DNA from 4 places in the Bacillus cereus group sp. BfR-BA-01316 genome. Region 2 is predicted to be linked to each of the others. Evidence: riboswitches for the same ligand, from Rfam matches in the RefSeq annotation. Region 2 holds a riboswitch; each other region holds the start of a gene.

Region 1 (4,013 bases), on a different contig from region 2:
GGTTTCCAGTACCAGGGAAAGAGATTGGAAGTTGAAATTGGCGATTTGAATCATATGGATTAATTTGCTCTGTTGGATCTATATATTGTTGGTATTGTGCCTGTAAATCATACTGAGGTTGGTAACCATATTGGTTATATGGATCATAAGGATTGTAGGGATACATAAAAACATCCTCCATTTCTTTATAATTAGGTTAAATTCACCATAATGTATGTGCAAAAGCGGAGTAGTGGCACGGCAAATACCTATATACGCTGAAGGGATTAATTGTTTTTACCTATAAAAACTCGGTTTAAGTTGTTTAATAATGATCACATATGAGAAATCGGTATTACGGTTTTTGAAGCATGCAGGTGAATAGAGAGGTGAAATGAAAGAGTTTTACATTTGTATTTCATCTGTCGAATGGTATATACTGGATAGAAATAGGTTGCATAAAAGTTACAATCTTATCAAACTCGAAAATTTATATAAATATGTATAGACATTTACAAAAGAAAAGAGTAATTTAAATAGAGTAAAAAACAACTTGTAACATTTTCTAAATATATTGTAAAATGATTGTAACAAAACATACATAAAATGAAATAATACATAAGAAATAATGTTGGGGAAAAGGAGAGAGTATATTGTTCCGAAAAATAAAGGGTATATTAGTAGGGGTGCTATGCGTAGCTGTAGTAAGTGGTTGTGGCACAAAAGTAAGTGATGTGGCATTAGTAAGTGATTTTGGTGGGAACGTTGTAGAGGCTAAGGCTGATGTACAGGATTCAATTAGCTTAGTGGATGGGCGTACTGGTACTGAAGTGAAAAAAATAGACTTATCGAGTTTAGGTTATTTTGAAGATGAGGCGAAATTCAAAAAATCGGTAACGAAGGTTGCAGGTGAAGTCGGGAAAAGCGTCGACAAAAAGATGGTCCCTTCACGTATAGCGCCTGATGGATCATGGCAAGAAGGAAAGCCTTCTTATGAATTAATGGAAAAAGAGTTAGTAGACAAATTATTAAATGTAGGTATGTGGGATTCTACTTATCAGTTACCAATTGTGGAGAAAAAACCTACTGCAACATTAAGTGATGCGCAAGGCAGTGGTACTGTAATTGGTAGGTATGAAACGAATTTAGGTGGTTCAACTGGTGGTCGTATTGAGAATATTCGTTTATCTGCTCAGAGCGTAAGTGGAGTTGTTTTAGCGAAAGGAGACCGTTTCTCTTTTAATGCACTAATTGGAGATACAACACCAGATAAAGGGTACCAATTAGGAAAAGAAATTGTAGATGGTAAATTAGTAGATGGTTATGGTGGTGGCGTTTGTCAAACATCATCTACTTTATTCAATGCAGCAGATCAAGCTGGTTTGAAAATGGTAGAGAGAACTACACATTCTAAAACAGTAGGTTATGTACCACAAGGAAGAGATGCTACAATTGCGTATCCATATTTAGACTTAGTATTTGAAAACACGAATGATGCTCCTGTTAAGCTTTATATGGGCATACAGGGCGGGAAGTTAGTTGCTGAAGTACATAAGATGAGATAAATATCATAAGCTATAAGAATAAAAGATTTGAAGCCGGTATTTCTAAGTTTGTTAGAAGTACCGGCTTTTTGTGTACAGTTTATTAAGAATAGTAATTTTGGTGGTGTATTGTTTGTATGTTCGAAAAAAGTGTAGATTTAATTCTTAGTTTTCCTATTGATATTGTTATGATTTAACTGTATTCTTCATAATAACAAATTAATAAATGGAAAAATTTATTAGTTTTTTATCAAGAGAGATGGAGGGACTGGCCCGATGAAATCTCAGCAACAGGCTATAAAAGTACTGTGCTAATTCCAGCAAACGTATGAGGCGTTTGGGAGATGGGGGAAATGGATTAACATTCAACTCTTCTTATATGTGTAAGAAGAGTTTTTTGTCTAGAAAGGGGGGAGCAAAGTGAAATTTGATGTGGCGTATTTTTTAGAAAGTTTTCCGCAATTATTTAAGTATGTATACATAACTTTAGGGATTACTGTTGTTTCAATGATTATTTCTTTCGTTATAGGGATTGGCCTGGCGATCATTACAAAAAACAAAACGGAATTGTTATATCCAATTGCAAGGGTGTATATCTCTTTCTTTAGAGGAACACCGTTATTAGTTCAATTGTTTGTGTTGTATTTCGGATTGCCACAAATATTTCCGACTTTTACAGTACTTACAGCTATGCAAGCAACTTTAATTGGTCTCAGTTTAAATAATGCTGCTTATTTGTCAGAGATAATTCGAGGTTCATTAAATGCTGTAGAATCAGGACAAATGGATGCTTGTTTATCCGTAGGAATGACAAAAGCACAAGCGATGCGACAAATCATCTTTCCGCAGGCTATTCGTGTAGCTGTGCCGTCACTTGGAAATAATTTTGTTGGATTGTTAAAAGAATCTTCGTTATCTTTTGCACTTGGGGTAGCTGAAATTTTAGCGCAAGCGAAAATGCTAGCGGCGCAATCGTATCGTTATATGGAAAGTTATTTAGCGGTAGCGATTGTGTATTGGGTTATTACAATCGTAATTAGCTGGGGACAGAAAAAGTTGGAGAAGAAACTTGACGCACCGTATCTATAACAGAAATGAGGTGATATATGTGATTGAGATAAGTGATTTGTATAAATCCTATAAAAATAATGAAGTACTAAAAGGGATCTCACTTGCTGTGAAAAAAGGGGAAGTGGTAGTAATTATTGGACCTTCTGGTTCAGGGAAATCGACATTGCTGAGATGTTTGAATTTATTAGAACAACCGGATGATGGGAGTATTAGAATTGAAGATTTAGAGATTCATACGAAAAAACTTTATAAAAAAGAAATAATACGATTACGCCAAAAAACAGCTATGGTTTTTCAAAACTACAATTTATTTAAAAATAAAACAGCATTGAAAAATATTACAACGCCATTAACGGTTGTACAGAAAAAAAGTGAAGAAGAGGCAAAGGGAATAGCGAGAGAAATATTAAAACAAGTAGGCTTAGCTGGTAAAGAAGATTTTTATCCGGCAATGTTATCCGGCGGGCAACAGCAAAGGATTGGGATTGCTAGAGCAATGGCTTTAAATCCAGCTGTACTTTTGTTTGATGAACCGACTTCAGCACTTGATCCAGAATTAGTTAATGAGGTATTGCAAGTTATTAAAGAATTGGCAAGACAGCATATAACGATGGTTATTGTTACACATGAAATGAATTTTGCAAAAGAGGTGGCGGATCGCATTATATTTATGGCTGATGGAATTATCGTAGAGCAGGGAACGCCAGAAGAGATTTTCCGAAACCCACAAAATGAACGTACGAAAAAGTTTTTACGGCAATTAAATGCTTCTGAAGAAGGCAATCATTTCGTTATTTAGGAGGAAGAGTTATGAAAAAATCGTCATTATTACTAACATTAGCATTAACGGTATCGACAGGGATTTTGTCTGCTTGTGGTTCTAATGCAGCAAGTGAAAAAACAAATGAAAAAGTAGTGAAAGTTGGGACTTCTGCAGGTCGTAGCCCATTTATTTTTAAAGAAGGTGAAAAAGTAAAAGGTTTTGATGCTGAAATTATTGAAGCGGCTGCTAAAAAGGCTGGATATAAAGTAGAATGGAATATTTCTGATTTTGAAGGATTATTCGGTTTATTAGATTCAGGCCGTATTGATACGATTGCAAATGAACTATCAGTTTCTCCAGAAAGAAAAAAGAAATATGACTTTTCAATCCCATATGTGTATTCAGGCTCTGTTTTCGCGGTGAAGAAAGATAATAAAACAATTAAGTCGCTAGAAGATTTAAAAGGAAAGACGGTAGGAGTTGGGCTTGGCACAGCAGGAGAACAAGAGTTAAAAGCATTAAACAAAGATAATGTCTTTACAATTAAAACGTTCTCAGAAGATCCAACAGCGGAATTGAATGAAGTAGGGCTGGGGCGTGTCGATGCTTATTATAATGATAAAGTTCAAGTGGAAACAACAATCACAAAGGCGAAA
Region 2 (4,013 bases):
AGGTAATTCAGTTAGTTAACTCATGATATTATAGTTGTAATTTACGATTTACTTTAGAAAATGAAATAAGGAGGCTACACAATGCAAAACGCAGTAAAATTGGATGAAATCGATCATAAAATTATGAACCTGTTATATAAAAATGCGAGAATTTCTGTTTCAGAAATAGGACGGATTATATCCATGACGCAGCCTGCTGCAAAAGAACTGATTAACAAACTTGAAGATCAAGGAGTTATAGCGGCTTACAGAACAAAATTTGAGCCTTCCAAAATTAATAAAAACATTCAAGCATTCATTATGTTTAAAACGAGCCAATGCTCTGATTTTATCCAATTGTGTAATGCCGCTCCTGAAGTAACAGATCACCCATTATCTATTGAACAAAGAGATGGTATTAAACTAAATCGCATCCAAGAAATTGCTGAAGAGATTTGTTATCAAAATAACGAGGAAATAAATGATTAGTAAATAAAAAAGAGCATTGAAAAATCAATGTTCTTTTTTATTGCGTTTTTACTTGTTAATTAGATTTCCCTTCGAAAAGAGAACCTGTTATTCAAATCGAAAGTATTTTAACCACCTACCCCTGATTCCTCTGCACCTCCCTAAACTCCTCCTTCACCTTCTCTAACAACCCTTCTTCCGTAATTAATCGATATGCCGTATTCGCTAATGCCTTTGCCGATGTAATTAACGCTTTATCACCTAGTTCTGAACGAGCTGCTTCTCTAAATTCATTCGTATGAGCAATTAAGTCATCTGGCCCAATTTTAATGTAAGGATGAATTGTCGGTACGACTTGGCTTACGTTTCCTGCGTCTGTTGAGCCGATTCCTACTCTTTCTTTACGGTTTACATCTTCACCAAGTTGTTCTAGTTCTTCGGCTACGACGTCATTAAATGTTTCTGTTACGAGCAATTCATCGATTTCATTTTGGAATTGATGAATTTTCACTTTTGTACCTGTTGCTAGTGCTGCACCTTGTGCGATATTTCTTACTTTTTCTGTTACCTCAGCACATCTTGTTCTTGTTGCTGCGCGGATAAAGAATCGTGCCGATGCGTAATCAGGAATAATATTAGGCGCTTTTCCTCCTTCTGTAATGACTCCATGAATTTTCACATCTGATGGAAGTTGTTGGCGAAGTGCATTAATACTGTTATAAAGCTGGATAATCGCATCTAATGCGTTTATTCCTTCTTCAGGCGAAGCTGCTGCGTGAGCTGTTTTCCCGTAAAAATGAAAATCTAGTGGATCGACCGCTAGTGATGGACTCGTCGTCGCTGTTTTTCCGCTCGGATGAATCATAAGCGCCGCATCAATATTTTTAAATAAACCTGCTTTTACATAACTCGCTTTCGCACTACCATTTGGCCCACCCTCTTCTGCTGGTGTTCCGAACACGACAACTTCCCCGCCGATTTCTTCAAGTGTTTCTGATAATGCGATCGCTGCTGCAACGCTAATTGTTCCGATTAAATTGTGACCACACGCATGGCCGAGTCCTGGTAAAGCATCATACTCAGCTAAAAATGCGATTACTGGCCCTTGTTTTCCGGAACTTTTTCTTGCGATAAAGCCTGTTTCATGCCCAGCTATATTATGTTGCAATTGGAATCCTGCGCTTCCTAACAGTAAACTTAATGCTCTTGATGCGTAAAACTCTTGGTTACCAATCTCCGGATTCGCATGAATATCATGACTTGTTTTTATGTATTTTTCCTTATTTCTTTCTATACTTTCAGTAATTGTTTTTCTTTGTGACGTTACTCCTGTCGCTCCCATTTTTCTTCCTCCTTTTATTTTCACGTAAAAAAGCCTCTTTCTAAAAGATAGAAAGAGGCTTTTTTACGTGAAAATGAGCTTCTTTCTTATCTTTCAAGTTACCTTGCTGGAATTGGCACAGTATTCATATAGAATCCGCTGCCGAGGTTTCGTAGGGCCAGTCCCTCCACCTCTCGTGATAAGAATTTTCATAAAATTATATTAAATTATTTTTATTCTAAGTTCATTCCAGGCAAAAGTCAAGGAATTCCTATCCGAATTTACCGAATATCTAAAAACCCTTTTAATACGCCAATTGTCTCCGGTGCTTGTAGTCTTGCACATATGTACGGGAATTCCGTACTACCTTCAAACATCATTTGAGATGTGAGCGGTGCCCCTGCCCAAAAGATTTCATCATCGATTACTATAAACGGGTATGCTTTGTTTTGTCTTTGTAACTTTATATTTTTTAATGGAACTGGTCCATCACTATATACCGTTACTTGTGCATTCGTACGCATTAACGCTTGCCATACTCTTTTATCTACTTGCCTTGTGCTTGGAAGTGAAATGATAATTTGACGTTTTGCAGCTAAAATATCTTTTAGTAGTCCTTTCGGCTCTTCAAGATTCATTTCCATAAACCAACGTAAACGTTTCGATATTTTCCGCTCCCACACTTGTCTTGATGTCGTACGATCATATACATCTCCGTGACGTTCTATATGGGCTGTTAATTGTGATAACGCTTGTTTTCTCGATAAATTTTTACGCATGTAGTGGCAATCTGATAATTGAATGAACTTCCCTCTCGCTCTCGTAACTGCTACATTGACGAGACGATGGTTTTTATGATCAAAGAATAACACACCAGGACGTTCTTGCGGATAACTATCAACCGTATCAAAGATCATCATATCTCTTTCAGACCCTTGAAACTTATGAACTGTCGCCGCTAAAACTGGTATGTTTTGATATTTCGTTCTCTGCAACATTTCTCTAATGCACGTTGATAAAAAGCGGGACTGCGCCCTGTACGGCGTAACTACACCGATAGATTGAACACCATCTAACAATCCAATTAACATCATTTGCATCGCTACTAACCCAGACATAATATTAAAACGCGAACCTGAAGCAGCGTCTTTTAAAGAAAAAGCTCCCATTAAGCTCGTATCAAATAAAACACTAGCTTCATTTGCGAACGGTTGTAGTTTCGCAAGTTCTTTACGCTCTGAAACAGATGGATGATCGTAAACTCTATTTTTATAAATAAATGAATTCGTAAACTTCGATATATCCGCATGCATACGTCTTTGTTCCTGCAACATAAAAAGGTTGGGATGTGCTTCTGATTTATTTACAGAATTAACAATCCCTGCATGATAAAACATATCTTCACCGAGCCATTTTCGAACGAGTTCATGGTTTGCCATCGCAATCGGAGGTAATTGTAAAAAGTCACCACAAACGACAATACGTTTTCCAAGAGAAGCAGCTAATGCGATTTGCGGAACATATGCCATACTTACTTCATCTACAACAACTAAATCAAATGTGCGCTCATAAATAAGTGAATCAATGGCACATTTTGATAGCGTTGCACCGATTACTTTTGCATTTTCAATATATTCTTTTTCTACTTCTTTAATTTTCGCTTTTTGCTTTCGAAGATCACTTTCAATCTCTTGTATACGCTTCTTATCAGCAGAAGTCGCTTTATATGATAAAATCTTTTCACGAAGATCTTGTCGTGTCTCTTCTAAATAGAGTCTTTCTTCTCCCCAAGATCCGTTCGTCGTTTCAACTAACTTCGACGCAAGTAACGTTTCATGATTTCGTATATGTTCATGTTGACTATAACCGTAACGAACAATTTCGCCAGGTGTCCATTTCTTCTTCTTCTCAATTTGCTTCGTTACTTCACTCATTAATACGTCCACAGCCGCATTACTATGAGCTAACACAAGTACCGATTTTCCTTTTTGATAATGAGCAGAAATAATACGCGATAAATTGTAAGACTTCCCTGTTCCCGGTGGTCCCCACACGTACGTTGTCGGATTGTAAAATGAACGATACGCCAATTCATTTTTCGTATTTTTCATCTTCTCAATATGCTTCGGACTACTCGTCCCATCAACAAGACGCTTTATACGATTACGTTTCAACTTATCTTTATGCGCCTCTTTCAATCGCTCTTGCAGTTGCTCTAAAAGTTGCCACGGTTCACTGTATAAAA
Region 3 (4,013 bases), on a different contig from region 2:
AGGACTTGCGCTTGGTATTGCAGTTGGGGCGATTTTCTTTGGCAATCCGGAAGTGGTGAAGTACTTACAACCAATTGGTGATATTTTCATCCGATTAATTAAAATGATCGTTGTACCGATTGTTGTAGCAAGTATCGTTGTTGGTGTTGCTGGTGTTGGCGATGTTAAGAAGTTAGGCCGACTAGGCGGAAAAACAATTCTTTACTTTGAAATTATTACAACACTTGCAATTGTTGTTGGTCTATTAATAGCGAACATTTTCCAACCAGGAAAAGGCGTGAATATGGATCAATTGACGAAGACTGATATTTCTAAATATGCAGAAACAACGGCTCAAGTACAAAGTCATTCGTTTGCAGATACATTTGTGAATATCGTTCCAACGAATATTATGAAATCATTAGCTGAAGGCGATATGCTTGCTATTATCTTCTTCTCTGTACTATTTGGTTTAGGAGTTGCGGCGATTGGTGAAAGAGGAAGACCGGTTCTTCAATTTTTCCAAGGTGTAGCAGATGCGATGTTTTACGTGACTAACCAAGTTATGAAATTTGCACCGTTTGGTGTATTCGCATTAATTGGTGTAACAGTTTCTACATTCGGTTTATCTTCATTAATTCCATTAGGGAAATTACTCATTGTAGTATACGGAGCAATGATCTTCTTCGTTGTAGTTGTATTAGGACTTACAGCGAAAATATTCGGTATTAACATTTTCCAATTCTTTAAAATTTTAAAAGACGAGCTTATTCTTGCGTATTCTACTGCGAGTTCAGAAACAGTTTTACCGAAAATTATGGAGAAAATGGAGAAATTCGGTTGTCCGAAAGCAATTACATCTTTCGTTATTCCGACAGGTTATTCATTTAACTTAGATGGATCAACTTTATATCAAGCAATTGCGGCAATTTTCTTAGCACAAATGTACGGTATTGAATTATCCATTACAGAACAAATTACATTATTACTTGTATTAATGGTTACATCAAAAGGTATCGCGGGTGTACCAGGCGTATCATTCGTTGTATTATTAGCAACACTTGGTACAGTAGGTATCCCGGCAGAAGGCTTAGCGTTTATCGCAGGTATTGACCGTATTCTAGATATGGCTCGTACAGCAGTTAACGTTGTAGGTAACTCTTTAGCGGCTGTAGTTATGTCTAAGTGGGAAGGTCAATATGACGCTGAAAAAGGACAAGCCTATTTAAAAGAGATATCTGAAAAGGGTCAAGCGGCTTAATTATGATTTGAAAAGCTCTCACATATTATGTGAGAGCTTTTCTGTATGTAGAAGAGGAGAGAAAGTTATGAAACGTAAGTACGGTGATGGTTCTACGTGGAAGCGATTACTAGAGAAGACATACACAGTAAAACAAGCTGAAGCAGGTATGTTAGGAATATTGGATATAAAAAAGGTGAGAGAGCCTAGTTATAAAGAATACAATAGTAAAGAGCTTTGCATTGCAGGTGATGGGTATACATGGATGCAATATTTTATAAACGGGAAAAACTTTGCAATTACAGCTATGTTAGACAATCAAAAACAATTAGTGCAATATTATATCGATGTGACGAAAGAATTTAAAATAGACGATCGTGGTTTACCTTATTTTGATGATTTATACTTAGATGTAGTATTGTTACCGAACGGTGAAATCTATGTATTGGATGAAGACGAGTTAGAGGATGCTTATAAAATTGGTGATGTTACAAAGGAAGAATATGAGTTAGCATGGAATACAACAAAATGGATTATAGCGACTATAAAAAATAGAAAATTTTATTGGATCTCAATATTGGATAAAGAAATTAAAAAGTTAAAATGATTGGTTTATTCACCTTTTTGTATAATTACCAAAAAAACTATACAAAAAATAATTGACTTTTGTTTTGTAAGCGAGTAAAGTTAGGAAAGAAATTATTATTAAAAATTAAATATGAAACCTTCTTATAAAGAGAGGCGGAGGGACTGGCCCTACGATGCCTCGGCAGCGGACTCGATTTCAGAGTGCTGTGCCAAATCCAGCAAGCATGTGCTTGAAAGATGAGAAGAGCGTTTCTTATAGATGTATAAGACCTCTTCTCATTGGAAGAGGTCTTTTGTTGTTTATTAGAAAAGGTTGAAAACTAGGGAGAGATGATACTTTGAAAGAAACGAGAGGAAATGGTTTAGCTTTATTACCACTTGGAATATTTTTGGCGCTATTTATTGGTTCTGGGATTATTACAGGTGATTTCTATAAATTGCCGATACTTGTAGCGATTTCAATTGCTGTAGGAATCGCTTTAGTGATGAATCGTAAAGAAAGCTTTAATGTGAAAGTAGAACGATTTGCTAAAGGTGCAGGAAACCCTGATATTATGATCATGGTTCTGATTTTTGTACTTGCAGGGGCGTTTTCTGAAACAGCAAAAGGGATGGGCGGAGTCGATTCCACTGTTAACTTAGCGTTATCTATTTTACCCCAAGGATTTATCGTTGCTGGAATTTTTGTTATAGGGGCATTTATTTCATTAGCGATGGGAACTTCAATGGGAACAATTGCTGCATTAGCACCGATTGCTGTAGGTATTAGTGGGCAAACTGATATCTCAATTGCGCTTACGATGGCTACTGTTGTGGGCGGAGCGATGTTTGGCGATAATTTATCATTTATTTCTGATACGACAATTGCTGCTGTTCGTTCGCAAGGAACAGAAATGAAAGATAAGTTTAAAACGAATTTTTTAATTGTATTGCCAGCTGCAGTCATTACAATTGTACTATTAGTAATGATTACTTTAGGAAATGATACAGAAATTAAAGCTCATACGTTTGATTGGGTGAAGATTTTACCATATGCAGGTGTACTTGTTACGGCGCTACTTGGCTGGAATGTACTCATTGTATTAACTGGTGGAACTGTACTATCTGGTGTTATCGGTCTTATAGATGGAAGTTATACGTTAGAGAGTTTCTTTAAAAGTGTAACGACTGGAATGGGCGGTATGATGGAGTTAGTGTTACTTGCCATTTTAATCGGTGGTATGGTTGAACTTATCCAGTATAATGGCGGCATTCAATATTTAATGAATCTTTTAACACGTAATATTCGTTCGAAAAAAGGAGCGGAGTTTGGTATTGCTGGCTTAGTGAGTATGACGAATATGTGTACAGCAAATAATACAATCTCTATCATTTTTACAGGTCCGCTTGCGAAAAATATTGCGGATCAGTATGAAATTGATCCCCGTAAATCAGCGAGTGTACTGGATCTTTTCTCTTGCTGTATACAAGGGTTAATCCCATATGGTGCTCAAATGTTAACAGCGGCAGGATTTGCTGCGTTATCTCCGGTCGAATTGTTACCATATGCATTTTATCCAATTTTAGTTGGAGTATGTGGAATCATTTCTATATTAATTGGTTTCCCGAGGTTTTCTAAAGTGGCGGAAAAAAAAGAGTATCATAAAACTGCATAAAATAAAGAGACATTTATTATTAGCAGTTGAAAACGCTCGGAGAACATTCTCTGAGCGTTTTTTATTATTTATAAATCCTTTTTCAAATAGTAGTGCTTATAATCTCTTCCTACGTTATCGAGGATACCATACTCTTTATAACCGTATTTTTTATAGAAATCTAATGCTTGAAAGCTTAAAGTGTCAACTTTTATAAAATCACAATTTCTTTCTAAAGCAATTTTTTCTACTTCTAATAACAGTTTAGTTCCATACCCTAATGCACGTATATCTTCATCGATGATAAAAGAGTGAATCTCTAACCAATTCCAACAGACTTCACCTAATATTCCCCCGCGTATCTTACTATTTTCATCTTTAAGAAATAAATGAATCTCTAAGTATCTGTCTCTTAAATCAGATGGAAAGTGCTTTAAATTATATTCATAAAGCTGATTGTTTATATAGTTTTTAGCGGTGGTATTGATTTCTTTCGTAATGTGTAAATTCATGATATATCCCCTTTAATTTAAATATAGCCTTCTGATGTATTTTAACATAATTTTCTTAAT
Region 4 (4,013 bases), on a different contig from region 2:
AGTAATGTTATAGCTATTGGTTTTCTTAATGCATAGCTTGAAATAGCTGTCGTGACGATGGCTACAGAAGCTATTGGATCTATAGGGATAATAGAAGCTATAGCATATCCGATACTTGATCCAGCAAATATAATTGGGAAAATATGTCCGCCGCGCCAACCCGTATTTAAACAAACGGCAGTAATACATAATTTTAAAACCCCTGAAAGAAGTAGTACCCAGAAAGATAAATGGCTCCATTCAACGACTAAATCTTTTAATTGATGTTCCCCTGAAAATAACGTATACGGGAGAAAAGTTCCTGTAACTCCTAATAAAATACCGCCTATAATTCCAAGTGATACCTTGTATTCCCTGAAGGGGTGGATTAATTTCTCTAATGTGAATTCTAATTTGAAATAAAAGAAACCAACTATAGCACCAATGCTAGCAAGTGGTAGAAAGGCGATCCATTCATTAAGAGAAAGGGAACCTTCCCCGAAATCAACAATAAAGGATCCACGATTATCGAGTTTACTAAGCAATAAATAAACGGAAAAACCAGCAAAAGTGGTAGCTAAATATACAATTGCTTTTTTTCCTTTAGAAAATTCGTTAATTTGTTCACCCTCATTTTCATTCGGAGCTAAGAAACCGAATAATGGTGCATTAAAAATTACACTTAAAGTAGCACCAATTCCAACTTCTGTTAGTTCATTCATCCCTTTTAAAGCAAATTTAAAGCGATCTCCTACCCATGTACAAAGTCCACCGATAATTCCAACAAGTGCTGCTTCTGGGCCTAAACTAGCTCCAAATATTAAAACGATAATCGCAGTTAAAGTAGCTTTATGTACAAAACTGTATTCAATTCTACCTGTTTTTTTATATTCAGCCATCACTTCCGGCATAAGGCGTGGATATGTACCGAAGTATTTTTGTGTTAAACCAACGAGGATACCACCGATGATTGTTACACAAACGGTGTAATAAGGGGGAGAAGAGAAAATAGTAGGTAAGTATCCCCAAATAAAGTGAATTCCGATATTTATTGTAACTAAAAATAACCAGACTGTAGCTCCTACTATAGAGCCTAAAAGAATGCCATATAGGACGAGTATATAGTGCATGTCCTTTTTATTTGTCATGTTGTACCTCCGTTATGTAAGTTTTAATGTAGAAAGGATTGAATATGCTAGTGTGAAATGAATTGAATATATATAGTATCTTTTTGAGGGATTGGCTTATTCAATATATTGAGATCTCATGAAAATTTGAAACCAACGCGGTTAAACCACTTATTTAATTCTATATATTGATCGGAGTTTTTAAAAGGTCTTTTTCAAATAAATATGGAATATATTTCTTTTGTTGTTTATATTAAATTCCTTACATTTAATTTAGAACATTCAGAAAAACCATTTGACATCAGGAAATTATTGCTATAAAATCAACGGTAATTGCATAGTCTTATCAAGAAAAGGTGGAGGGACAGGCCCGATGAAACCTTGGCAACAGCCGAATAACGGAATTGTGCCAAATCCTGCAGGTAATAATCCTGAGAGATAAGAAAGAGCCTTTAGAGCGTGTTTTCAAACTGCTCCTTTCTTGTTTTCAGGAAAGGGGTAGTTTTTTATTTTGCATAAAGTGAAACTTTAATCAGTGGGGGTTTTGTCCCTCTCCCACTGATTATTAGCCTTCACCAATCGGGCAGTTATCTCCCGCATAACTTCCTCGCATTCGCTGAATTTTGAGGTGGGAGTCTTACTGCCCGCAAATAGGGGGATAAAAGAAAGGAGAATGAGAGATGGGAGAATCATGGGGGAAAGGAACGATTTGTGTGCAAGGTGGCTATACGCCAAAAAATGGTGAGCCGCGTGTTTTGCCACTTTATCAAAGTACAACGTATAAATACGATACGTCAGATGATTTAGCAGCACTATTTAATTTAGAGGCAGAAGGATATATATATACGCGTATTGGAAATCCTACTCTAGCTGCATTTGAGCAGAAGTTATCAGATTTAGAAGGCGGTGTAGGGGCTGTTGCAACAGCTTCTGGGCAGGCAGCTATTATGCTTGCGGTTTTAAATATTTGCAGTAGTGGAGACCATTTACTTTGTTCTTCAACTGTTTACGGAGGAACGTTTAATTTATTTGGAGTGAGTTTGCGTAAGCTTGGCATCGATGTTACGTTCTTTAATCCTAATTTAACGGCAGATGAAATTGCGGCACTTGCTAATGATAAGACAAAACTCGTTTATGCAGAATCGTTAGGAAATCCAGCAATGAACGTTTTGAATTTCAAAGAACTTTCAACGGCAGCAAAAGAATTAGAAGTACCTTTTATCGTTGATAATACATTAGCGACGCCTTATTTATGCCAGGCGTTTGAACATGGGGCAAATATCATTGTCCATTCTACAACGAAATATATTGATGGCCATGCAAGTTCTCTAGGCGGCATTGTAATAGATGGAGGGAACTTCGACTGGACAAATGGAAAATATCCTGAGCTTGTCGAATCTGATCCGAGTTATCACGGCGTAAGCTATGTTCAAAATTTTGGAGCAGCAGCGTATATTGTGAAAGCGCGTGTTCAATTATTAAGAGACTATGGAAACTGTATGAGCCCATTCAATGCATATATTAGCAACATTGGCCTGGAAACATTGCATTTACGAATGGAGCGTCATAGTGAAAATGCTCTCGAAGTTGCTAAGTGGCTTGCTAATCATGATCGTATTGAATGGGTGAATTATCCGGGGTTAGATAGTAATGAAAGTTACTCGTTAGCACAAAAATATTTGAAAAAAGGTGCTAGTGGAGTTTTAACTTTCGGTATTAAAGGCGGATTAGAAGCAGCAAAAGAATTTATCGCAAATGTAAAACTTGCAACTCTTGTAACGCATGTAGCTGATGCAAGAACTTGTGTAATACATCCTGCTAGTACGACGCACAGACAATTAAGCACAGAAAATCAGCGTTTAGCTGGCGTTACATCTGATTTAATCCGTTTATCGGTCGGTATAGAAGATGTTTCTGATATTATTGCAGATTTAGAAGCGGCGCTAGTCGGAGGCAAACAACATGCCGATCATAATTGATAAAGATTTACCAGCTCGCAAAGTATTGCAGAAGGAAAATATTTTTGTAATGACGAAGGAGCGAGCAGTAACACAAGATATACGTGCTTTGAAAATTGCTATATTAAATTTAATGCCTACAAAGCAAGAAACAGAGGCGCAATTACTTCGTTTAATTGGAAATACACCGTTGCAATTAGATGTTCATTTACTTCATATGGAATCGCATCTGTCTCGCAATGTAGCGCAGGACCATTTAACGAGCTTCTATAAAACATTTCGTGATATTGAGAATGAAAAATTTGATGGACTCATTATTACAGGAGCACCAGTTGAAACTCTTTCTTTTGAAGAGGTAGATTATTGGGAAGAGCTTGGACGTATTATGGAGTATTCAAAAACGAATGTAACATCGACGCTTCATATTTGCTGGGGGGCACAAGCAGGTTTGTATTATCACTATGGTGTGCCGAAGTATTCTCTTGCGGAAAAAATGTTTGGTGTATTTGAACATGAGGTTCGCGAGCAACATGTGAAATTGTTACAAGGGTTTGATGAAGTGTTTTTTGCTCCGCATTCTCGTCATACAGAAGTACGAGAGAGCGACATTGAAAAAGTGAAAGAATTAACGTTATTAGCCAATTCTGAAGAAGCGGGTGTTCATCTTGCTATTGGGCAAGAGGGAAGGCAAGTTTTCGCACTCGGACATAGTGAATATAGTTGTGATACGTTAAAGCAAGAATACGAGCGGGACTGCCAAAAAGGGTTAAATATTGATGTGCCAAAAAATTATTTTAAACATAATAATCCAGATGAGAAGCCACTTGTTAGGTGGAGGAGTCATGGGAACTTATTATTCTCTAATTGGCTGAATTATTATGTGTATCAAGAAACCCCTTATATATTGTAAATAAAGTGAAACTTTAATCAGTGGTTTTTTTTTCATCCC

The links. A riboswitch is a leader RNA that binds a small molecule or an ion and turns the genes downstream of it on or off. The one in region 2 is predicted to bind S-adenosylmethionine.
Positions count from the first base shown of each region.
Region 1: linked by a shared signal. The riboswitch ahead of MR071_RS06445 (amino acid ABC transporter permease) and the one ahead of MR071_RS15320 (M20 family metallopeptidase) in region 2 are both predicted to bind S-adenosylmethionine.
Region 3: linked by a shared signal. The riboswitch ahead of MR071_RS19145 (Na+/H+ antiporter NhaC family protein) and the one ahead of MR071_RS15320 (M20 family metallopeptidase) in region 2 are both predicted to bind S-adenosylmethionine.
Region 4: linked by a shared signal. The riboswitch ahead of MR071_RS09040 (bifunctional O-acetylhomoserine aminocarboxypropyltransferase/cysteine synthase) and the one ahead of MR071_RS15320 (M20 family metallopeptidase) in region 2 are both predicted to bind S-adenosylmethionine.

Region 1 is NZ_JAKUGX010000005.1:129,421-133,433, forward strand. It holds gene MR071_RS06435 (hypothetical protein) at 1-166, opposite strand, end outside; gene MR071_RS06440 (VanW family protein) at 633-1,544, shown strand; SAM riboswitch class I at 1,768-1,874, shown strand; gene MR071_RS06445 (amino acid ABC transporter permease) at 1,944-2,612, shown strand; gene MR071_RS06450 (amino acid ABC transporter ATP-binding protein) at 2,632-3,393, shown strand; gene MR071_RS06455 (amino acid ABC transporter substrate-binding protein) at 3,405-4,013, shown strand, end outside.
Region 2 is NZ_JAKUGX010000019.1:22,684-26,696, reverse strand. It holds gene MR071_RS15325 (Lrp/AsnC family transcriptional regulator) at 82-468, shown strand; gene MR071_RS15320 (M20 family metallopeptidase) at 584-1,789, opposite strand; SAM riboswitch class I at 1,873-1,974, opposite strand; gene MR071_RS15315 (AAA domain-containing protein) at 2,050-4,013, opposite strand, start outside.
Region 3 is NZ_JAKUGX010000028.1:38,932-42,944, forward strand. It holds gene gltP (glutamate/aspartate:proton symporter GltP) at 1-1,240, shown strand, start outside; gene MR071_RS19140 (ribonuclease FAU-1 family protein) at 1,308-1,826, shown strand; SAM riboswitch class I at 1,946-2,051, shown strand; gene MR071_RS19145 (Na+/H+ antiporter NhaC family protein) at 2,146-3,462, shown strand; gene MR071_RS19150 (GNAT family N-acetyltransferase) at 3,531-3,953, opposite strand.
Region 4 is NZ_JAKUGX010000008.1:41,028-45,040, reverse strand. It holds gene MR071_RS09045 (chloride channel protein) at 1-1,127, opposite strand, end outside; SAM riboswitch class I at 1,447-1,551, shown strand; gene MR071_RS09040 (bifunctional O-acetylhomoserine aminocarboxypropyltransferase/cysteine synthase) at 1,787-3,085, shown strand; gene metA (homoserine O-acetyltransferase MetA) at 3,069-3,974, shown strand.